4 regions of the Saccharopolyspora karakumensis genome follow, and region 1 is predicted to be linked to each of the others. Evidence: riboswitches for the same ligand, from Rfam matches in the RefSeq annotation. Region 1 holds a riboswitch; each other region holds the start of a gene.
The links. A riboswitch is a leader RNA that binds a small molecule or an ion and turns the genes downstream of it on or off. The one in region 1 is predicted to bind cobalamin.
Positions count from the first base shown of each region.

Region 1 (4,715 bases):
GCGCGAACCGCCGTTGACGTAGGCGCCGTAGGAGCCGACCATCTTCGCGCCGACGGCCACGGTCTTGCCCGCGAACTGCGGGTGCGCGGCGGCGGCCTGCTGGAACTTCGCCTCCAGGTCGGCCTTCTGCTGCGCGGCTTCGGCGGACTTGCCCAGCGCCTTGCCGACCATGTCCAGCTGCTGGTCCCAGGTGGTCAGGTAGCTCTCGCCGCCCGGCGGGATGCTCACCACCGGAACGCCGAGCCGGTTGAGCAGGTTGTAGCGCTCCTTGTCGCCGCTGGCGCGGGTGTCGAGGACCAGGTCGGGCTGGAGCGCCGCGACGGCCTCCATGTCGACCTCCATGGTGCCGAGCATCTTCGGCGGCGTGGCGTAGCGCTTGTCGGCGGGGATCCACGGCGGGACGCCGTCGCCGCCCACCGGCAGCCAGTCGGCGGCGCCGACGGGCTGCACCCCGAGGCTCAGCGCGGTTTCGGCGTCGCCCCAGCCCAGCGCGACGACCCGCTGGGGACGCTCCGGAACGGTGACGTCACCGAACGCGGTCTCGATGGTGACCGGGAACTGGCCGTCCGCCGATCCGGCGGCAGGCGCGTCGTTCTCGGGACCGGCCGCGCCGCAGCCGGCCAGGGCGATTCCCAGCAGGACTGCCATGATCAGCCCCAGGGTCCGCATCCAGCGCATTTCCACACCTCGCAGTGAGTTAAGTGCGCCTAACCTAACTAACGCTCCGTGTGGAGTCCAGCCCGAGATCTACCCGCTGTGACCGACGTTCGTCACATTCGTCCACACCGGACGATCGACTGCTCACCCTCGGTTCATGAGCAACTTCCGGCCCGGTCGTGCGTTGAGCCTCACGAAGGCCCGGTCGGGGCGTTCGAGGGTGCGGAAGGACGCGATCGCGATGGACAGGCTCAACGGCAAGCGCGTGCTCGTGACAGGTGGAGCGTCGGGGATCGGGCAGGCCAGCGTGCTGCGCCTGCTCGACGAGGGGGCCAGGGTGCTGACCACCGACATCGACGAGGCCGGACTGAAGGAGACCTCGCGGCGCGCGGCCGACGCCGGCACCTGCGACCGACTGGGCACCCTGCCCCTGGACATCTCCCAGGAGGACGCCGTCGACGCGACGGTGCCGGCCGCGGCCGAGCAGCTGGGCGGGTTGGACGTGCTGGTCAACGCGGCGGGAATGCTGCGCAGCGCGCACACGCACGAGTGCTCGCTGGAGCTGTGGAACCGGATCCTCGCGGTCAACCTCACGGGCACCTTCCTGGTCACCCGCGCCGCGTTGCCCGCGCTGCTGGAGGCCGGAGGCGGGGTGGTGATCAACTTCAGCTCGACCTCGGCCAACTTCGCCCACCCGTACATGGCCGCCTACGCCGCGAGCAAGGGCGGCATCCAGTCGTTCACCCACAGCATCGCCCTGGAGTACGCCAAGCAGGGCCTGCGCGCCGTCTCGCTGGTGCCCGGCGCGATTCGCAGCGGCATCACCGAGACCACCGCGGACGGGCTGCCCGCCGACACCGACTGGGACCTGTTCACCAAGCTCTCCCCCGCCCTCGGCAGCGGATTCGCACCGCCGGAGCACGTGGCCGGGGTGGTCGCGATGCTCGCCTCCGACGACGGCGCCTTCATCACCGGCACCGAGATCCGCGTCGACGGCGGCACGCACCAGTAGTCCACAGTGGATCCTTCTTGACCCGGATCTTTCCGGAGCGAACCGGGCCTCCGCACAGCGTCATCACTGGTCACCGGCGATGCCACCCCGCAGCACGCGACGTCGAGGCGATCCGGCGCAACGGCCGCCGGATCGACGTCACCCCGGCCGGTTAGACTCGATCGCGAGCCGGTCGCGCCACGTGTGGCCGATGGGAATCCGGTCGGAAGCCGGAGCTGACGCGCAGCGGTAGGGGTGACGGGCGAGCCCGAGCCACTGGATCGCACTCGATCCGGGAAGGCGGCTCGCCCGGTGGAGCCCGAGCCCGAAGACCTGCCGGCTCCCCGGATCCGCACCCGGCTCCGGGAATCGGCCGACCAGGTCTCGCGCATGGGCCTGGGGTGAGGATTTCCGCACAACGTGTTCTTACGCTGGACGCGCACGGGCTTGATGCTGCTCTGCGCCACCGCACTCGCCGCCTGCAACGCACCCGCGACGGAGTCGGCTCCGCCTCGGGTGTCGCTGCCCAACTGCGACGGGCACGTCTCGGTGTCCGAACCACCGCGCCGCGCCGTGAGCCTCAACCAGTCGACCACCGAGATCATGCTGGCGCTGGGCCTGGCGGACCGGATGGTGGGCACCGCGACCTGGACCGATCCGGTCGATCCGGCGCTGGCCGCCGAGAACGCCCGGGTACCGCGGCTTTCCGACAACAACCCGTCGTTCGAATCGGTGCTGGCCGCCGAGCCCGACGTGGTGCTGGGCGCCTACCAGGCGGTGTTCACCGACGAGGGCGTGGCCTCGCGGGAGCGCTTCGCCGAGCTGGGGGTCCCCACCTACCTCTCGCCCTCCAACTGCTTTCCCGAGGAGGCGCCGCTCGCCGAGCCGGTCGAGCTCGACGACATCTACCGGGAGGTGCAGGAGATCGCCACGATCTTCGACGTCCCGCAGCGCGGCGAGGCGCTGGTGGCGCAGCTGCGGCAGCGGGTGGCCGACGCCCAGCGCAAGGCCGTTCCCCACCGGGACACCTCGGTGCTGTTCTGGTTCGCCCGCACCGAATCCCCTTACGTGGCGGGCTCGACCGGCGCGCCGGCGATCATGACCCGCACCCTCGGGGTGCGCAACGCCTACGACGACGTGCGCTCGATGTGGCCGCAGGTGTCGTGGGAGGACGTGCTCGCCCGCGACCCCGACCTGCTGGTGCTCGGCGACCTCACCCGCGACGGCGAAGGCGATTCCCTCGCCGCCAAGCAGGAATTCCTGCGCACCGACCCCGCGATGTCACGGCTGCCCGCCGTGGGCGAGGGCCGGTGGATGAGCATGACCGGCACCGAGATGAACATCAGCATGCGCACGATCACCGGCATCGAGCGGCTCGCCGACAGGTTGGCCGAGCTGGAGCGGCGGTGAGGACCGGACGCCTGCCCTCCTCGCTGATCGTGCTGGCCGGGATTCCGCTGCTGCTGCTGTCGATCGCCGTGGCGGTCACGCTCGGCCCGGCTCCCCTGTCGGTGACCGACGTGGCCGGGGTGGTGGGCGCGCGGCTGGGCCTGGGCGACACCGACGTGTCGCGGATCGGGCAGGGCATCGTCTGGCAGCTGCGGCTGCCGCGCGCGGTGCTCGCGGCGATCTGCGGCGCCGGGCTCGGGGTGTGCGGCGCGGTGTTGCAGTCGCTGCTGCGCAACCCGCTCGCCGACCCTTTCCTGCTGGGCGTGTCGGCGGGCGCCTCGACCGGCGCGGTGCTGGTGGTGATCCTCGGGCTGGGCGCGGGCGCGATCGGGTTGACCGCGGGTGCCTTCGCCGGTGCGCTGGTCGCGTTCGCGCTGGTGATGACCTTGGGCGCGGTGGCCGGTGGCACCACGACGCACCTGGTGCTCGCCGGTGTCGCCGGGACGCAGCTGTTCTCGGCCCTGACCTCGTTCGTCGTGATCACCTCGGCGGACGCCGAGCAGACCCGGGGCGTGCTGTTCTGGCTGCTCGGTTCGCTCTCGGGCGCCCGCTGGAACGACGTGGCGGTCTCGGGCGCGGTGTGCGCGGTCTGCCTTCTGCTGTGCCTGTCGCGGGCCGGGGCGCTGGACGCCTTCGCGCTGGGGCACGACACGGCCGCGGCGCTGGGCGTGCACGTCACGCGACTGCGGGTCGTGCTGCTGGTGGCCACCGCGCTGCTGACCGCCACGCTCGTCGCGGCGGCCGGGGCGATCGGGTTCGTCGGCCTGGTCCTGCCGCAGGCCGCGCGGCTGCTGGTGGGACCGCGGCACCGCGCGCTGCTGCCGGTCACGGCCGTGCTGGGCGCGATCCTGCTGGTGTGGGTGGACGTCCTGGCCACGACCGTCGCCGCCCCGCAGGAGGTTCCGGTGGGCGTCATGACCGCGCTGGTGGGCGTTCCGGCCTTCGCCGCCCTGCTGGCGCGGCGCGGCCGAACCTCCTGAGCGTCCCGCGACGGTTCACCGGAATCCCCTACGCTGCACGCGTTGCGCCGCATCGAGGAGTCTGCGAGGGATCACCGATGAACCAGCCGGTGGCGTGGGGCGTGCTCGGCTGCTCCGGAATCGCCGAACGACGAATGCTGCCCGCGCTCCACGAGATCGGGGGTTCCCGGGTCGCCGGGGCCGCCAGCCGGGCTCCGGCCAGGGCCGAGCGCTTCGCGGCCGAGCACGGCGGGACCGCGATGAGCTACGAGGAGATGATCGACTCCCCCGCGATCGACGCGGTGTACCTGTCGCTGCCGAACTCGCTGCACTTCGAGTGGGCGCAACGCGCGCTGCGCGCGGGCAAGCACGTGCTGTGCGAGAAGCCGATGACGGTTTCGGCCGAGCAGACAGGTGAACTGGTGGCGCTGGCCGCCGAGCGAGGACTGCTGCTGCGGGAGAACTTCGCGTTCCTGCACCACCCGCAGCACGAGGTCGTGCGCGAGCTCGTCGAGCGCGGACGGCTGGGCAGGTTGCGGACCTTCAGCTCGGCCTTCGGCGTTCCCTCGCCGCGCGCCGGGGACATCCGCTACGATCCCGAGCTGGGCGCGGGATGCCTGCTCGACGTCGGGGTGTACCCGATCCGGGCCGCGCAGCTG
Region 1 covers NZ_SMLA01000014.1:110,332-115,046, forward strand. Annotated here, with positions in the region: gene E1202_RS12715 (iron-siderophore ABC transporter substrate-binding protein) at 1-678, opposite strand, end outside; gene E1202_RS12720 (SDR family NAD(P)-dependent oxidoreductase) at 899-1,669, shown strand; cobalamin riboswitch at 1,822-2,003, shown strand; gene E1202_RS12725 (ABC transporter substrate-binding protein) at 2,069-3,058, shown strand; gene E1202_RS12730 (FecCD family ABC transporter permease) at 3,055-4,077, shown strand; gene E1202_RS12735 (Gfo/Idh/MocA family protein) at 4,155-4,715, shown strand, end outside.

Region 2 (4,715 bases), on a different contig from region 1:
ATCGCCGCCAGCACCAGGAACACCACACCCAGCGCGACCAGCTGGAGCGCCGGTTGCGTCGACGCGCCGACGAACTGCGGCAGGAACGCGAGGCTGAACAGCAGCATCTTCGGGTTGGTCAGGTTGCTGAGCAGGCCGCGCAGGTAGGGGTTGGCGTCGTCCGGCGGCGGAACGTCCAGCGAGCCGGATTCCCGCCTGGTCAGCCAGTACCCGCGCACGATGGTGGCCGCGAGGTAGAGCAGGTAGGCCGCGCCCACCCACTTCAGGGCCACGAGCACGCCCGGGGCTTTGGTGATCAGCGCGCCCAGCCCTGAGATGACCACCGCGACCTGCAGCGCGCTGGCGCTGTGGATTCCGGCCAGCGCCAGCAGCCCCGCCTTGCGGCCGTGGTTCAGCGACGTGCGCAGCAGCAGGAAGACGTCCACTCCCGGTGTGATGATCACGACCGCGCTCGCCAGCAGGAAGGCGGGCAACGGCGTCGGGTCCAGGAGCACGGCGAATTCCTCTCCACTTCGGCAGCACGCACTGCCGCATCGCTTGATCAGGTTCTTCTCGTCATCCGGACAGGTGAGATCGGCGGATGCCGGTGGTGGAGGTACCCCGGTTTCGCGATGCCCTGGGATGGAGGCGCGACTGTCAACGGCGACATTCGCGAAAGGATTTGCTTCCGTAGTCGAGTTTAACGAAAAACTTTCCTGGGATGCTGTGAGTTGCGACTCGTGATGTTTCGGTGTGCGGGTGATTACGGTGTGTCCGCTCCGCCGATGACCGCGACAGCTGGAGGCACCGACTTTGGGCCGCGACGAACAGGGAATCGCCGACAAGACCCGTGCGCTGCGCGCGCTCGCCATCGCCGGAGCGGTCACCGCTCTTGCGGGCGCGAGCCCCGCCGCCCACGCGTCCCCGGCGATCACCGGGGACGACCAGCCGCAGTCCCGGATCCTCGGCGGCTCGGGCAGCACCACCGACGACGCGCCCTGGGTGGTCGCGCTGACCGACCGGTACGGCAACCAGTTCTGCGGCGGCACCCTGATCCGCGCGGGCGAGGTCGTCACCGCCGCGCACTGCGCGCACGATCCGCTCACCGGGGCCGAACGCTCGCCCGAGGACGTCCGCGTGATCGCCGGGCGCACCGACCTGCGCAGCTCGCAGGGCAGCGAAGCCGAGGTCGACGACGTGTGGGTGCACCCGGGTTACGAGGACTTCACCACCGGCGACGACCTCGCCGTCCTCAAGCTCAGCGCTCCGCTGCCGCAGCGCCCGCTTCCCGTGGTCGCGCCCGGCGAGACCGCGCCGTACGAGCCGGGCACCACGGCCCGCGTCTACGGATGGGGCCGGACCAGCGAGAACGGCCCGAACTCGGACACCCTGCGCTCGGTCGAGGTGCCCGTCGCAGCCGACGACGCCTGCCGCTCGGCCTACCCGAACTACGACCCGCGCAGCATGTTCTGCGCCGGGTACCCCGAAGGCGGGCGCGACGCCTGCGCCGGCGACTCCGGTGGGCCGATCGTCGCAGGTGGGCGGCTCATCGGCGTGGTGTCCTACGGCACCGGCTGCGGTCGTCCCGGCACGCCCGGCGTCTACACCAGGCTGTCGAACTACCCGATGTGAGCGGTGGGCGAGTGGTCTGCACAACTCCCGCCGCTGGCGAGTGCGGGAAACCGGGAAGTCCTGTGATATCCAGGTAAGGGTGACCCTTCAGCCGCTCGCGACCGCCGTGCAACGCGCCTACACCGCAGACCTCGACGCCTCCGACTTCTACCGGATGCTGCGGCTGCGGGTCGACGTCTTCGTCGTCGAGCAGGAATGCCCGTACCCCGAGCTCGACGGGCGTGACCTGGAGGACTCCACCCGCCACTTCTGGGTCGACTCCGCCGACGACTACGTGCTCGGATACCTGCGGCTGCTGGAAGACCCCGACGGCACCTACCGCATCGGCCGCGTCTGCACCGCCAAGAGCGCCCGGGGTCTGGGCATCGGCCGCAAGCTGATGCGCGCCGCCGTCGCCGAGGTGCAGAACTCGCCCGCCGTGCTGTCCGCCCAGGCCTACGCCAAGGACTTCTACGCCTCCTTCGGCTTCGTCGAGGCCGGGGACGAGTACCTCGAAGACGGCATCCCGCACGTCGAGATGCGACGCGAACCCCGCCGCGCGGGTGTTGCCGCCGGTCGCCGAATGTGAGTTGTGGCGCCGGATGGTTGGGCGCTTGATCGACGTCTGGGACGATGTCGGTGAATCCGTTTGCAAGGGGTGTTGGCAGGAAGCCGGTGCGAGTCCGGCACGGTCGGCGCCACTGTGACCGGGGAGCGGACCTCCCGCGCGAGCCACCGGGGTGACCTGGGAAGGCCGGAGGGACGTGACGATCCGGGAGTCAGGACACTGCGGCCCCTTGTTCCCGACAGCGGGGCGTCCGCACCCCGAGGAAGGAACCACACCGGCATGTCCGCTGCCCCTCGCTTCCCCTTCTCCGCCGTGGTCGGCCACGACGACCTGCGGCTCGCGCTGCTGCTCAACGCGGTGCACCCGCGCATCGGCGGTGTTCTGGTGCGCGGCGAGAAGGGCACGGCCAAGTCGACCGTCGTGCGCGCCCTCGCCTCGCTGCTGCCGACGCTGGACGTCGTCGACGACTGCCGCTTCGGCTGCGATCCCGCCGCGCCCGACCCGCAGTGCCCCGACGCGCCGCACGGCCCCACCGCGACCCGGCGGCCCGCGCAGCTCGTCGAACTGCCCGTCGGCGCCACCGAGGACCGGCTCATCGGCTCGCTCGACCTCGAACGCGCCCTGACCGAGGGCGTTCGCGCCTTCCAACCCGGCCTGCTCGCCGGAGCGCACCGCGGCGTGCTCTACGTCGACGAGGTCAACCTGCTGCACGACCACCTCGTGGACCTGCTGCTCGACGCCGCCGCCATGGGTCGCGCCCACGTCGAGCGCGACGGCGTGTCCGTCTCGCACGCCGCGTCGTTCCTGCTGGTCGGCACCATGAACCCGGAGGAAGGCGAGCTCCGGCCGCAGCTGCTCGACCGCTTCGGGCTCACCGTGCAGGTCGCCGCCTCCCGCGAGGTCGGCACCCGCACCGAGGTCGTCCGCCGCCGGCTCGCCTTCGAAGCCGACCCCGCCGGGTTCGCCGCCCACTGGGCCGATGCCGACGCCGAGCTCGCCGAGCACATCCGCGCCGCCCGTGCCCGGGTCGAGGACGTCGTGCTGCCCGACTCCGAACTCCGCCGGATCTCCGCGCTGTGCGCGGCCTTCGACGTCGACGGCATGCGCGCCGACCTGGTGCTGGCGCGCACCGCCATCGCCCACGCCGCCTGGCGCGGCGCCGACGCCGTCACCGAGGAGGACGTCGAAGCCGCCGCCCGCCTGGCCCTGCCGCACCGGCGCCGCCGCGACCCGTTCGACGAACCCGGCATGGCCGAGGACCAGCTGCAGCAGGCCCTCTCCGACGCCGCCGAGCAGGCCGAGGACCAGCCGCCGGAAGACCCCGACGACGACCCCGACGGAGGGCCCGACGGCGGTCCCGGTGGCGGCGGCGAACCGCAGGACGAGCCCACCGGTCCCACCGGCGGCGGAGGCGGCGAGGAGCAGGACCAGCAGCCCGGTGGCGGCGACTCCGAACGCGCCCCCGTCGGCGCCGGGCAGTCGTTCCGCGCCCGGTTGCTGGAAGTGCCCGGACTCGGCGAAGGCGCACCCGGCCGCCGGTCCCGCGCCCGCTCCCGCAGCGGACGCACCACCCGCGCCACCACCGTCGGGGGCCACGGACTGCACCTCACCGCCACCCTCGCCGCAGCCGCTCCCCACCAGGCCGCGCGCGGGCGCAGCGGACCCGGCCTCGTCCTGCGCTCCGACGACGTCCGCCGATCCCTGCGCGAAGGCCGTGAGGGCAACCTCGTGCTCTTCGCCGTCGACGCCTCCGGCTCCATGGCCGCCCGCGACCGGATGACCGCCGTCAGCGGCGCCGTCCTGTCCCTGCTGCGCGACGCCTACCAGCGGCGGGACAAGGTCGGTGTGATCACCTTCCGCGGTGACAAGGCCGAAGTCGCCCTGCCGCCCACCTCGTCGGTCGACATCGCCGCCGCCCGGCTCCGGCGGATGCGCACCGGCGGACGCACCCCGCTCGCCGACGGACTGCTGCGTACCCAGCACGTCATCCGGACCGAGAGCACCCGCGACCCGCAGCGCCGGCCGCTCGTCGTCCTGCTCACCGACGGCAAGGCCACCGTCGGCGTCCAGGGAGCCACCGGGAGCAAGCAGGCCGTCGACGACGCCCTGCGCGCCGCACGCGTGCTCGCCGACACCGGAACCGCCTCCGTGGTCGTCGACTGCGAGAACGGTCCCGTCAAGCTCGGACTGGCGAACCGGGTGGCCACAGCCCTGGGCGGACCCAGCCTCCGGCTCGAAGAGCTCTCCGCCGAGCACGTCGCCGGAGTCGTGCGTGCCGTCAGCGGTGACAGCGGGTTGGCCGCTTAGTCTCGTTTTGGTTACGAGATTCAACCTTGTGAGTACCGACCCATCGGTCGGATTGGTACGGTGACCACCAGTCCACCTGACCCCCAGGGGTGGACCTCCAAAGTGCCCCGCGCTCCCAGCGACCCCCAGGCCGGTTGAGCGCGGGGCTCTTTTTCTTGTGGGATTACTCCGGTGGTCTTGTTGCTTAGCGGTGCGGGTGGCGGAACCTGAGCGGCTCCGTGGACTCCGCGCGCCACTCCTGATGTATGTC
Region 2 covers NZ_SMLA01000028.1:9,948-14,662, reverse strand. Annotated here, with positions in the region: gene E1202_RS18335 (LysE family translocator) at 1-494, opposite strand, end outside; gene E1202_RS18330 (S1 family peptidase) at 793-1,611, shown strand; gene E1202_RS18325 (GNAT family N-acetyltransferase) at 1,691-2,179, shown strand; cobalamin riboswitch at 2,230-2,402, shown strand; gene E1202_RS18320 (putative cobaltochelatase) at 2,438-4,465, shown strand.
Region 2: linked by a shared signal. The riboswitch ahead of E1202_RS18320 (putative cobaltochelatase) and the one ahead of E1202_RS12725 (ABC transporter substrate-binding protein) in region 1 are both predicted to bind cobalamin.

Region 3 (4,715 bases), on a different contig from region 1:
CTACGCGCGCCATCTCGGCTTCACCGTCCGGAACGATTTCGCGCCGGCGTTCGCCGACGTCACCAGGGGTGACCTCCGATTGCTGCTGAGCGGTCCGGCCAGCTCGGCGGGCCGGGCGATGCCGGACGGCGCGGTCCCCGGGCCCGGCGGGTGGAACCGGATCCACCTTATCGTCGACGACCTCGCCGCCGAGGTGGATCGGCTGCGCGCCGAAGGTGTTGATTTCCGCAATGACGTCATCAGCGGTCCGGGCGGTCAGCAGGTCCTGCTGCGCGATCCGTCGGGCAACGTGGTGGAGCTGTTCCAGGCCCGGTGACGCGTTGGCGCTGTTTCCCCGCCGTACTCAACGTATAGCGCACCCGGGGGCTTGCGGCAAGCCCCCGGGCATGCCGCAGAATCTCCGATCTGAAGCCGTGAGCTGCGAGGATGTCGCGGCACGGTGTGACCGGGGTTGAAAGATGATCGACGTCGTTGTCGCCGGTGCCGGTCCGACCGGTCTGATGCTGGCGGCGGAGCTGCGGCTGCACGGGGTGGGCGTGGTCGTGGTGGACAAGGCCGCGGAGCCCACGGACTTCGTGCGGGCGTTGGGTCTGCACGTGCGCAGCATCGAGGTCCTGGACCAGCGGGGCATGCTGGAGCGGTTCCTGGCCGAAGGGACGAAGTACCCGCTCGGAGGGTTCTTCGCCGCCGTCTCCAAGCCCGCGCCCGTGCGGCTGGACACCGCGCACGGCTACGTGCTGGGCATCCCGCAGACCACGACCGAGCGGCTGCTGGCCGAGCGAGCCGCGGAGCTGGGAGTTGACGTCCGGCGGGGCTGCGAGCTGGTCGGGCTCGATCAGGACGAGGACGGGGTGACCGCCGAGCTCGCGGACGGCTCGCGGTTGCGGGCGCACTACCTCGTCGGTTGCGATGGCGGTCGCAGCACCGTCCGCAAGCTGTGCGGCATCGGGTTCCCCGGCGAACCGTCCAGAGTGGACACCTTGCTCGGCGAGATGAAGGTGACCGCGTCACCGGAGACGATGGCCGCGGTGACCGACGAGGTCCGCAAGACCCAGAAGCGCTTCGGCGTCGGCCCTCTCGACGGCGAGTGGTGCCGGGTCGTCGTGCCCGCCGCCGGTGTGGCCCAGGACCGTTCGACGCCGCCGACACTCGAGGAGCTCACCGGTCGGCTGGAGGCGATCGCGGGCACCGACTTCGGCGCGCACTCCCCTCGCCGCCTCGCCCGCATCGGCGACGCGACCCGGCAGGCCGAGCGCTACCGCTCGGGTCGCGCGCTGCTCGCGGGCGATGCCGCGCACATCCACCCGCCGGTCGGCGGCCAGGGGCTCAACCTCGGTCTCCAAGACGCGTTCAACCTCGGCTGGAAGCTCGCCGCGGAGATCGCCGGGTGGGCACCGGCGGACCTGCTCGACAGCTACCAGGACGAACGGCACCCGGTGGCCGCCGCCGTCCTGGACAACACGCGCGCGCAGATGCAGCTGATGGCCACCGACCCGGGCGCGCGGGCGGTGCGGCGGCTGGTGTCGGAGCTGATGGACTTCGACGAGGTCAACCGGCACCTGACCGAGAAGATCATCGCGCTCGACGTGCGCTACGACTTCGGCGGGGAGCACGACCTGGTCGGCAGGCGCATGCGCGATGTCGAGCTCGGGCCGGGTCGCCTCTACGAGCTGATGCGAGCCGGGCGCGGACTGCTGCTCGACCGGACCGGCGAGCTCTCGGTCGACGGCTGAGACGACCGGGTCGATCACGTCGGCGTCGGCGACGAGCTCGACCTGCCCGCCGTCCTGCTGCGCCCGGACGGTCACGTGGCGTGGGTCGGAGACGATCAGCAGGACCTCCTCCCCCACCTGTCGACGTGGTTCGGGAAGTGACTCATTTCTCCCGTCGACACGCCCATGTTGGTGTCGGTGGACGAGTCAGACCCAAGATGTAGAGTGTCGCTCGCTGGTGGTTCACCGGGCCCGCGCGGGTCCGGTGTGGCAACAGGGAACCCGGTGCGAATCCGGGACTGCCCCGCAGCGGTGAACGGGAACGACCGCCGTCATCACGCACTGGATGCCACGCGTCCGGGAAGCGACGGCCAGTAGGACCGGTCTTGCAGACGAGACCGGACGCCCGTGAGTCCGAAGACCTGCCATCGGCGCGCGCACGCCCGTGCGCGCCGTCCGGGACCTCGCGGGAGGGTCCACGCGGACATGCGATGGTCTTCGCTTCCGTCGCGTCCTCGCGTGCTGCCGCCGGTTCCGGGCATTCCTTCCGAGCTCGCGAGGAGAGAGTCCCGGTGACCGACACCGCACTGTCCGAACCCATCCCGCTCACCGGCGGCCGCGTGTCCACTGTGGTCGAGCAGTCCTGCGCGGGACTCGCCGACGTGGACCCGTCGGCGGTGCTCGCCGAGGTCGAGCGCAACGTCTACCCCGGCATCGGCGACGCCGAACTCGGCGAGGCGCTGATCATGTCGGCGCGCACGCTGGTGGAGTCCGAGCCGAACTACTCCCTGGTCACCGCCCGGCTGCTGCTGGACAAGCTGCGCGGCGAAGCGCTGAGCCACCTGGCCGGTGCGCCGCAGCAGACCGACCAGGAGCAGATGCGCGACCGCTACGCCTCCTACTTCACCGACTACGTGCGGAGGGGCATCGAGCTGGGCCGGCTCGACCCGGAGCTGGCCCGCTTCGACCTGTCCCGGCTGGGCGCGGCGCTGGAGGCCGAGCGCGATCTCGCCTTCGACTTCCTGGGGCTGCAGACCCTCTACGACCGGTACTTCCTGCACCACGACGGCGTCCGCTTCGAGCTGCCGCAGGCGTTCTTCATGCGGGTGGCGATGGGCCTCGCGCTGCGCGAGGACGACCGCGACGCGCGTGCCATCGAGTTCTACCGGCTGCTGTCGTCGTTCGACTTCATGTGCTCGACGCCGACGCTGTTCAACTCCGGCACGACCCGCCCGCAGCTGTCGTCGTGCTTCCTGACCACTGTGGACGACGACCTCCAGTCGATCTTCAGCTCCTACCGCAACAACGCGCTGCTGGCCAAGTACTCGGGCGGGCTGGGCAACGACTGGACACCGGTGCGCGGCATCGGCGCCCACATCCACGGCACCAACGGCGAGTCGCAGGGGGTGGTGCCGTTCCTGAAGATCGCCAACGACACGGCGGTGGCGGTCAACCAGGGCGGCAAGCGCAAGGGCGCGGTGTGCGCGTACCTGGAGACCTGGCACATCGATGTCGAGGAATTCCTGGACCTGCGCAAGAACACCGGCGACGACCGCAGGCGCACCCACGACATGAACACCGCGAACTGGGTGCCCGACGAGTTCCTGCGCCGCGTCGAGGCCGACGAGCCCTGGACGCTGTTCTCCCCGGATGAGACGCCCGAACTGCACGAGCTCTACGGCTCGGCGTTCGCCGAGCGCTACCGGGACTACGAGGCGGCGGCCGATCGCGGCGAGATCCGCGTGTTCCGGCGGGTGCGGGCGGTGGAGCTGTGGCGGCGGATGCTGACCATGCTGTTCGAGACGGGGCACCCGTGGATCACCTTCAAGGACCCGTGCAACCTGCGCTCGCCGCAGCAGCACACCGGCGTGGTGCACTCGTCGAACCTGTGCACCGAGATCACCCTGAACACCGCCGCCGACGAGGTCGCGGTGTGCAACCTGGGGTCGGTGAACCTCGCCCGGCACGTCACCGCCGACGGCCTGGACCGCGACCGGCTCGCTGCGACCGTGCGCACGGCCGTGCGGATGCTGGACAACGTCATCGACATCAACTTCTACACGATCCCCGAGGCCGAGCGCTCCAACAGCCGGCACCGGCCGGTGGGGCTAGGTCTGATGGGATTCTCCGACGCGCTGCTGAAGCTGCGGATCCCGATGTCGTCGGATGACGCCGTGGAGTTCGCCGACCGCAGCATGGAGGAGATCAGCTACCACGCCATCGATGCCTCCAGCCGGCTCGCCGAGGAGCGCGGGCGCTACGCCTCGTTCGAGGGCTCGCTGTGGAGCCGGGGAATCCTGCCGCTCGACTCGCAGGAGTTCGTTCAGGAAGCCCGCGGGAGCGCGGATCTGGACCGGAGCTCGACGCTGGACTGGTCGTCGCTGCGGGAGCGGGTACGCGGCAGCGGCATGCGCAACTCCAACGTGATGGCCATCGCGCCGACCGCGACCATCGCCAACATCTGCGGCGTCGGTCAGTCGATCGAACCGCTGTACCGCAACCTGTTCGTCAAGTCGAACATGTCCGGCGACTTCACCGTCGTCAACCCGCACCTGGTGGCCGACCTCAAGCGGGACGGGCTGTGGGACGAGGCGATGGTGGCGGACCTGAAGTTCTACGACGGCTCGCTCGGGCCGATCGACCGCGTCCCGGACGAGCTGAAAGCCCTCTACGCCACGGCGTTCGAGATCGAGCCGCGCTGGCTGGTCGAGGCCGCGGCCCGCAGGCAGAAGTGGATCGACCAGGCGCAGTCGCTGAACCTGTACCTGGCCACGCCCAGCGGGCGCAAGCTCGACGAGCTCTACCGGCTGGCCTGGCGCAAGGGCCTCAAGACGACCTACTACCTGCGCTCGTCCAGCGCGACCCACGTGGAGAAGTCCACGCTGCGCGGTACCGACGGCAAGCTCAACGCCGTTCCCGCGGCGGCCTGCTCGGTCGAGGACCCCGATTGCGAGGCCTGCCAGTGATCCCCCAGGAGAAGGAGCTCATGAGCACCACCACCGG
Region 3 covers NZ_SMLA01000027.1:32,250-36,964, reverse strand. Annotated here, with positions in the region: gene E1202_RS18060 (VOC family protein) at 1-316, shown strand, start outside; partial or broken gene rox (rifampin monooxygenase) at 459-1,874, shown strand; cobalamin riboswitch at 1,935-2,156, shown strand; gene E1202_RS18050 (ribonucleoside-diphosphate reductase subunit alpha) at 2,204-4,678, shown strand; gene E1202_RS18045 (ribonucleotide-diphosphate reductase subunit beta) at 4,699-4,715, shown strand, end outside.
Region 3: linked by a shared signal. The riboswitch ahead of E1202_RS18050 (ribonucleoside-diphosphate reductase subunit alpha) and the one ahead of E1202_RS12725 (ABC transporter substrate-binding protein) in region 1 are both predicted to bind cobalamin.

Region 4 (4,715 bases), on a different contig from region 1:
GACCCGGGTGACGGAGTACCAGTCGGGCGCGGCGCTCACCTGGGACTGACGCACCCGGGGGCGGTTCGGGTCCGAACCGACCGGACTTCGATCACCGACGGTTCGGACCAGAACTGCCCTCCGGATCAGGGGCGGGTGCGGTGGGCTGCGTCGGTCATGTTGCGCAGCGCCGGTTCGACCTGCGGGTAGTCGCGGGTCTTGAGACCGCAGTCCGGGTTGACCCACAACCGGTCGGCCGGGACGGCCTTGAGGGCGGCCCGCAGGAGTTCCTCCATCTCCTCCTCGTCCGGCACTCGGGGTGAGTGGATGTCGTAGACGCCCGGCCCCACGCCCCGGTCGAAACCGACCTCGTTGAGGTCGGCGAGGACCTCCATGCGGGAGCGGGCAGCCTCGATGCTGGTGACGTCGGCATCGAGCGCCACGATCGCGTCGATGACGTCGCCGAACTCCGAGTAGCACAGGTGGGTGTGGATCTGGGTCGCCTCGGCGATCCCGGAGGTGGCCAGGCGGAACGACTCCACCGCCCACTCCAGGTAGGCCGGTCGCTGCTCGGCCCGCAGCGGCAGCAGCTCGCGCAGCGCGGGCTCGTCGACCTGCACCACGCGGATACCGGCGGCCTCCAGGTCGCGGACCTCGTCGCGGATGGCGAGCGCGACCTGCCGGGCGGTGTCGGCCTGCGGCTGGTCGTCGCGGACGAACGACCACGCCAGCATCGTGACGGGCCCGGTCAGCATTCCCTTGACCGGCTTGTCGGTGAGCCGCTGCGCGTGCGCCGCCCACTCGAAGGTCATCGGGTCCGGTCGCCGCACGTCGCCGAACAGGATCGGCGGCCGCACGCACCGGGAGCCGTAGGACTGCACCCACCCGTTGTCGGTGGCGGCGAAACCGTCGAGCTGCTCGGCGAAGTACTGCACCATGTCGTTGCGCTCGGGTTCGCCGTGCACCAGCACGTCCAGGCCGATGTCCTCCTGCAGCGCGATGACCCGCTCGACCTCGTCGCGCATCCGCTGCCGGTAGGTGGCCGCGTCGATGCGCCCGGCGCGCAGCGCGGCCCGCGCCTTGCGGACGTCGGTGGTCTGCGGGAACGATCCGATCGTGGTGGTCGGCAGCGGCGGCAGGCGGAGCGACTTCTGCTGCGCTTCCCGCCGCTTCGCGTAATGGGTGCGACGGGAGTCCTGGGGGCGCAGCGAGTCGAGTCGCGCGCGAACGCGGTTGTCGCGCACCCGCTCCGCCCGCACCCGGTCGGCCACCGCCGCTCGCGCCTCGATCAGCTCGGTCTCGACGACCTCGCGGCCCTCGCGCAACGCCCGTCCGAGGGTGACGACCTCGCGGACCTTCTGCGCGGCGAACGACAGCCACGGCTTGACCTGCGGATCCAGATTGGTCTCGGCCTCGACGTCGTAGGGCACGTGCAGCAGCGAGCAGGACGTGCCGATGCTCACCTCACCGGCCGAGCCGAGCAGCGTCGCCGCCGCCGTCATGCACCGGTCGAGGTCGGCGCGCCAGATGTTGCGGCCGTCGATCACCCCCGCGACCAGCGACTTGTCCCGCAATCCGGGCGTGGCGGCGACTCGGTCCGCAGTGGACGGATCGGTGACCAGGTCCAGGGCGACGCCCTCGATCGGCGCGGCGGCGAGAACGCCGAGCGCGTCACCGGGATCACCGAAGTAGCAGGCGGTGAGGATCGCGGGGCGTTCGGCGAGGTCGCCGAGGCGCCGGTAGGTGTTGCGCAGCGCCTCGAGCTCCTGCGGCGTGCGGTCGGCGGCCAGCGCGGGCTCGTCGAGCTGCACCCACCGGGCACCGGCCCGGTGGAGTTCACCGAGCAGCTGCTCGTAGGCGTCGGTGAGTTCGGCGAGCTTGTCCAGCGGGTCGAAGCCCTCTTCGGAAGGTTTGGACAGCAGCAGGAAGGTCAGCGGCCCCACCAGCACCGGCCGGGTCTCCACCCCGAGCTCGCGCGCCTGGAGGAACTGCTCGACGGCGGTGCGGTCGGTGAGCGAGAAGCGCGTGTCCGGGCCGATTTCGGGGACCAGGTAGTGGTAGTTGGTGTCGAACCACTTCGTCATCTCCAGCGGCGGCACGGCCTCGGTACCGCGGGCCATGGCGAAGTAGGTGTCCAGCGCGCCGAGCCCCAGCTCGGCGTAGCGGCGCGGAACGGCGCCGAAGGTGACGGCGGTGTCCAGGACGTGGTCGTAGTAGGAGAACGTGTTGCCCGGCACCGAGTCGAGGCCGGCTTCGGCCAGACCTCGCCAGGTGTCCTCCCGCAGCCGGCGCGCGACCTCCCGCAGGTCCGCTTCGCCGCTGCGGCCCGCCCAGTAGGACTCCAGGGCGCGCTTGAGCTCCCGGTGCGGTCCGATCCGGGGATGTCCGAGTACGGTGGATCCGATCTTGCTGGTCAACGCTCTCTCCTCGCGAGCTCGACGTGATCGGTCGAGGACTTCGCGACGGGCACGCGCCGACCAGCGGACGCACGTCGCCCGCTGATCGTCCGCCAGGCCCTCCCGCGAGACCTCGGACCAGCGCGCACCGTCGGTGCGCGCGCGGGTGGCAGGTCTTCGGACTCGCGGGCACCCGGTCTCGTCTGCAAGACCGGTCCTACTGGCCGTCGCTTCCCGGACGCGTGACGTCCAGTGCTCATGACGGCGGTCGTTCCCGCTCACCGCTGCGGGGCAGTCCCGGATTCGCACCGGGTTCCCTCTTGCCTCGTCCCATCGCGCTCAACCGCTCGACCGGACGAACCACCAGCACCCTCAGGCTAACCATCCGCGGGCACGAAACAACCCCGCGCAGCTCCCGGCGGGGTCCCCGTCTCGGCTCTGAGCTCCCGTTCGACACCCGGAGGAGATCCCGATCACGCCGTGCTCAGCCGGTCTTGGCGGCACCGATGGTGAAGGGCGTGCCGAACGGGTCCTTGATCTCGGCGATGCGGCCGTAGGCCATGTCGTAGGGCGGCTGGACCACGCCGCCCGCGCCGGCGGCGCGTCGTGCGGTGGCGTCGGCGTCGTCGACCATGAACAGCGTGCCCCAGGACGAAGCGGTGGCCGACGGGTCGCCGAAGATGCCGCCGATCTCGTGGCCGTCGGGGCGGCGCAGGAACGTGAAGTCACCTTCGCCGAGGTGCCCTTCGCTGTCCGTGCTCAAGCCGAAGACCTTCGAGTAGAACTCGCGCGCCGGCCCCGGGTCCGGGGTGACGAGATCGTTGCGCAGCAACGTGTTCGGCTCGTTGACGAGGCGGGCCCCGATGTGGCGATTGCCGTGCCAGAGCCCGAACTGCCCGCCGACCGGGTCCTTGAGGATCGCCATCCGACCCTTGTCCATCACGTCCATGGGCGGGGTGATCACCTGACCGTCGGCGGCCTCCGCCTTGGACACGGTGCCGGCGACGTCATCGGTGGCGAAGTAGACGTTCCACCAGAACTCGGTCGCTCCCGGGTCGTGGTGGGGCATGAGCGCGGCGACTTCCCTGCCCCGGAGCAGGCACATCGTGTAGCGGCCCATCTCCTCGGACCCCACGTCGAACTCCCATCCGAAGACGGCGCCGTAGAACTGCATCGCACGATCGAGGTCCGGGATCCCCAGATCGATCCACGCGGGCGTCCCGTTGGGCTGCACCGCAATCACTTCCGCCATGACTCCTCCTCCGCTTCCGGGAACTGCCACGACGGTAACCAGCAGCCCCGACAAATCGCCTACCGAGCGCGGGAGCGTCACCCCGGGTGACGCGGACGAGCTCTCAGGACTTGATCGGGGACCACGCCCGCAGCCACGTGTCGGGATTGCTGAGGTCAGGGGTGGCCGTCGCGTTGCGCACGACCGGAACGCGCATCAGCACCCCGAAGTTGTCCGGGTCGACGATCCGGTGCTTGAGCCGCTCGTGGTTGCGCTCGCGCAGCTCGGGGTCGGTCAGGCAGCGGACCGCGCCGAACCCGCCGCGGGTGAACACACCGCTGCACAAGGTCAGGCTGCGCCGCACGTTGTAGGGGTTCGGGAAGCGCGCCAGCATCCCCACGTCCTCGATCAACCGGTCGTCGTGCAGCGTCGGGCGGTACTGCCGGGACTCCTCGGCGACCTCGAAGACCTCCCCGTGCCCGAGGTCGTCGACCTCGACCTGGCGCACCGGCAGGCCGAAGCGCACCTGGCGCCGCATCGGGTTCATCGCCGGGCTGCCCAGCAGCACCAGGTGCGCCTGCAGGTCGTGGGGGTCGATGCGGCGGGCGATGTCGAACCGCACGTCCGAGGCGGGGTTCAGCGCCCGGACGTGCCCGTAGAGCTCGATCAACGAGTCCCCGTCGGCGTAGGAGGACATCCCGATGTAGTTGCGCCGCTCGGGCGAGGCCAGCGGCGAGAGGTTCCGAGCCGGAACGCGCCCGGTGAGGATGCGCACCGGGCCGCCGTCGGGGAACCTCCAGAAGTCCGAGAACCCCTGCGCCGAGGCGGGTTCCTCCGCGTGGGACCGCAGCGCGTCGAGCTCCTCCTTGAGCGTCGCCCGGAGCAGGCGCTCCTGCTCGGTGAGCGAGGCCGTCGAGGGCAGTTTCCCGTTCCTCGAGGGGTTCTCGGACGCGAAGAAGGTCGCGTAGTCGCCGAGCCGGGGCGGTGGCGGCACCTTCACGCCGCCTTCCCACTGCGAGACGCTGGAGACGGCTACGCCGAGCACCCGCGCCAGCTTCCCCTGGGTCAGGCCGTGTGCCTGGCGCAGCTCCCGCAGCCGTGCGCCGAGT
Region 4 covers NZ_SMLA01000027.1:26,542-31,256, reverse strand. Annotated here, with positions in the region: gene E1202_RS18045 (ribonucleotide-diphosphate reductase subunit beta) at 1-49, shown strand, start outside; gene metE (5-methyltetrahydropteroyltriglutamate--homocysteine S-methyltransferase) at 126-2,396, opposite strand; cobalamin riboswitch at 2,527-2,755, opposite strand; gene E1202_RS18035 (VOC family protein) at 2,860-3,627, opposite strand; gene E1202_RS18030 (helix-turn-helix domain-containing protein) at 3,731-4,715, opposite strand, start outside.
Region 4: linked by a shared signal. The riboswitch ahead of metE (5-methyltetrahydropteroyltriglutamate--homocysteine S-methyltransferase) and the one ahead of E1202_RS12725 (ABC transporter substrate-binding protein) in region 1 are both predicted to bind cobalamin.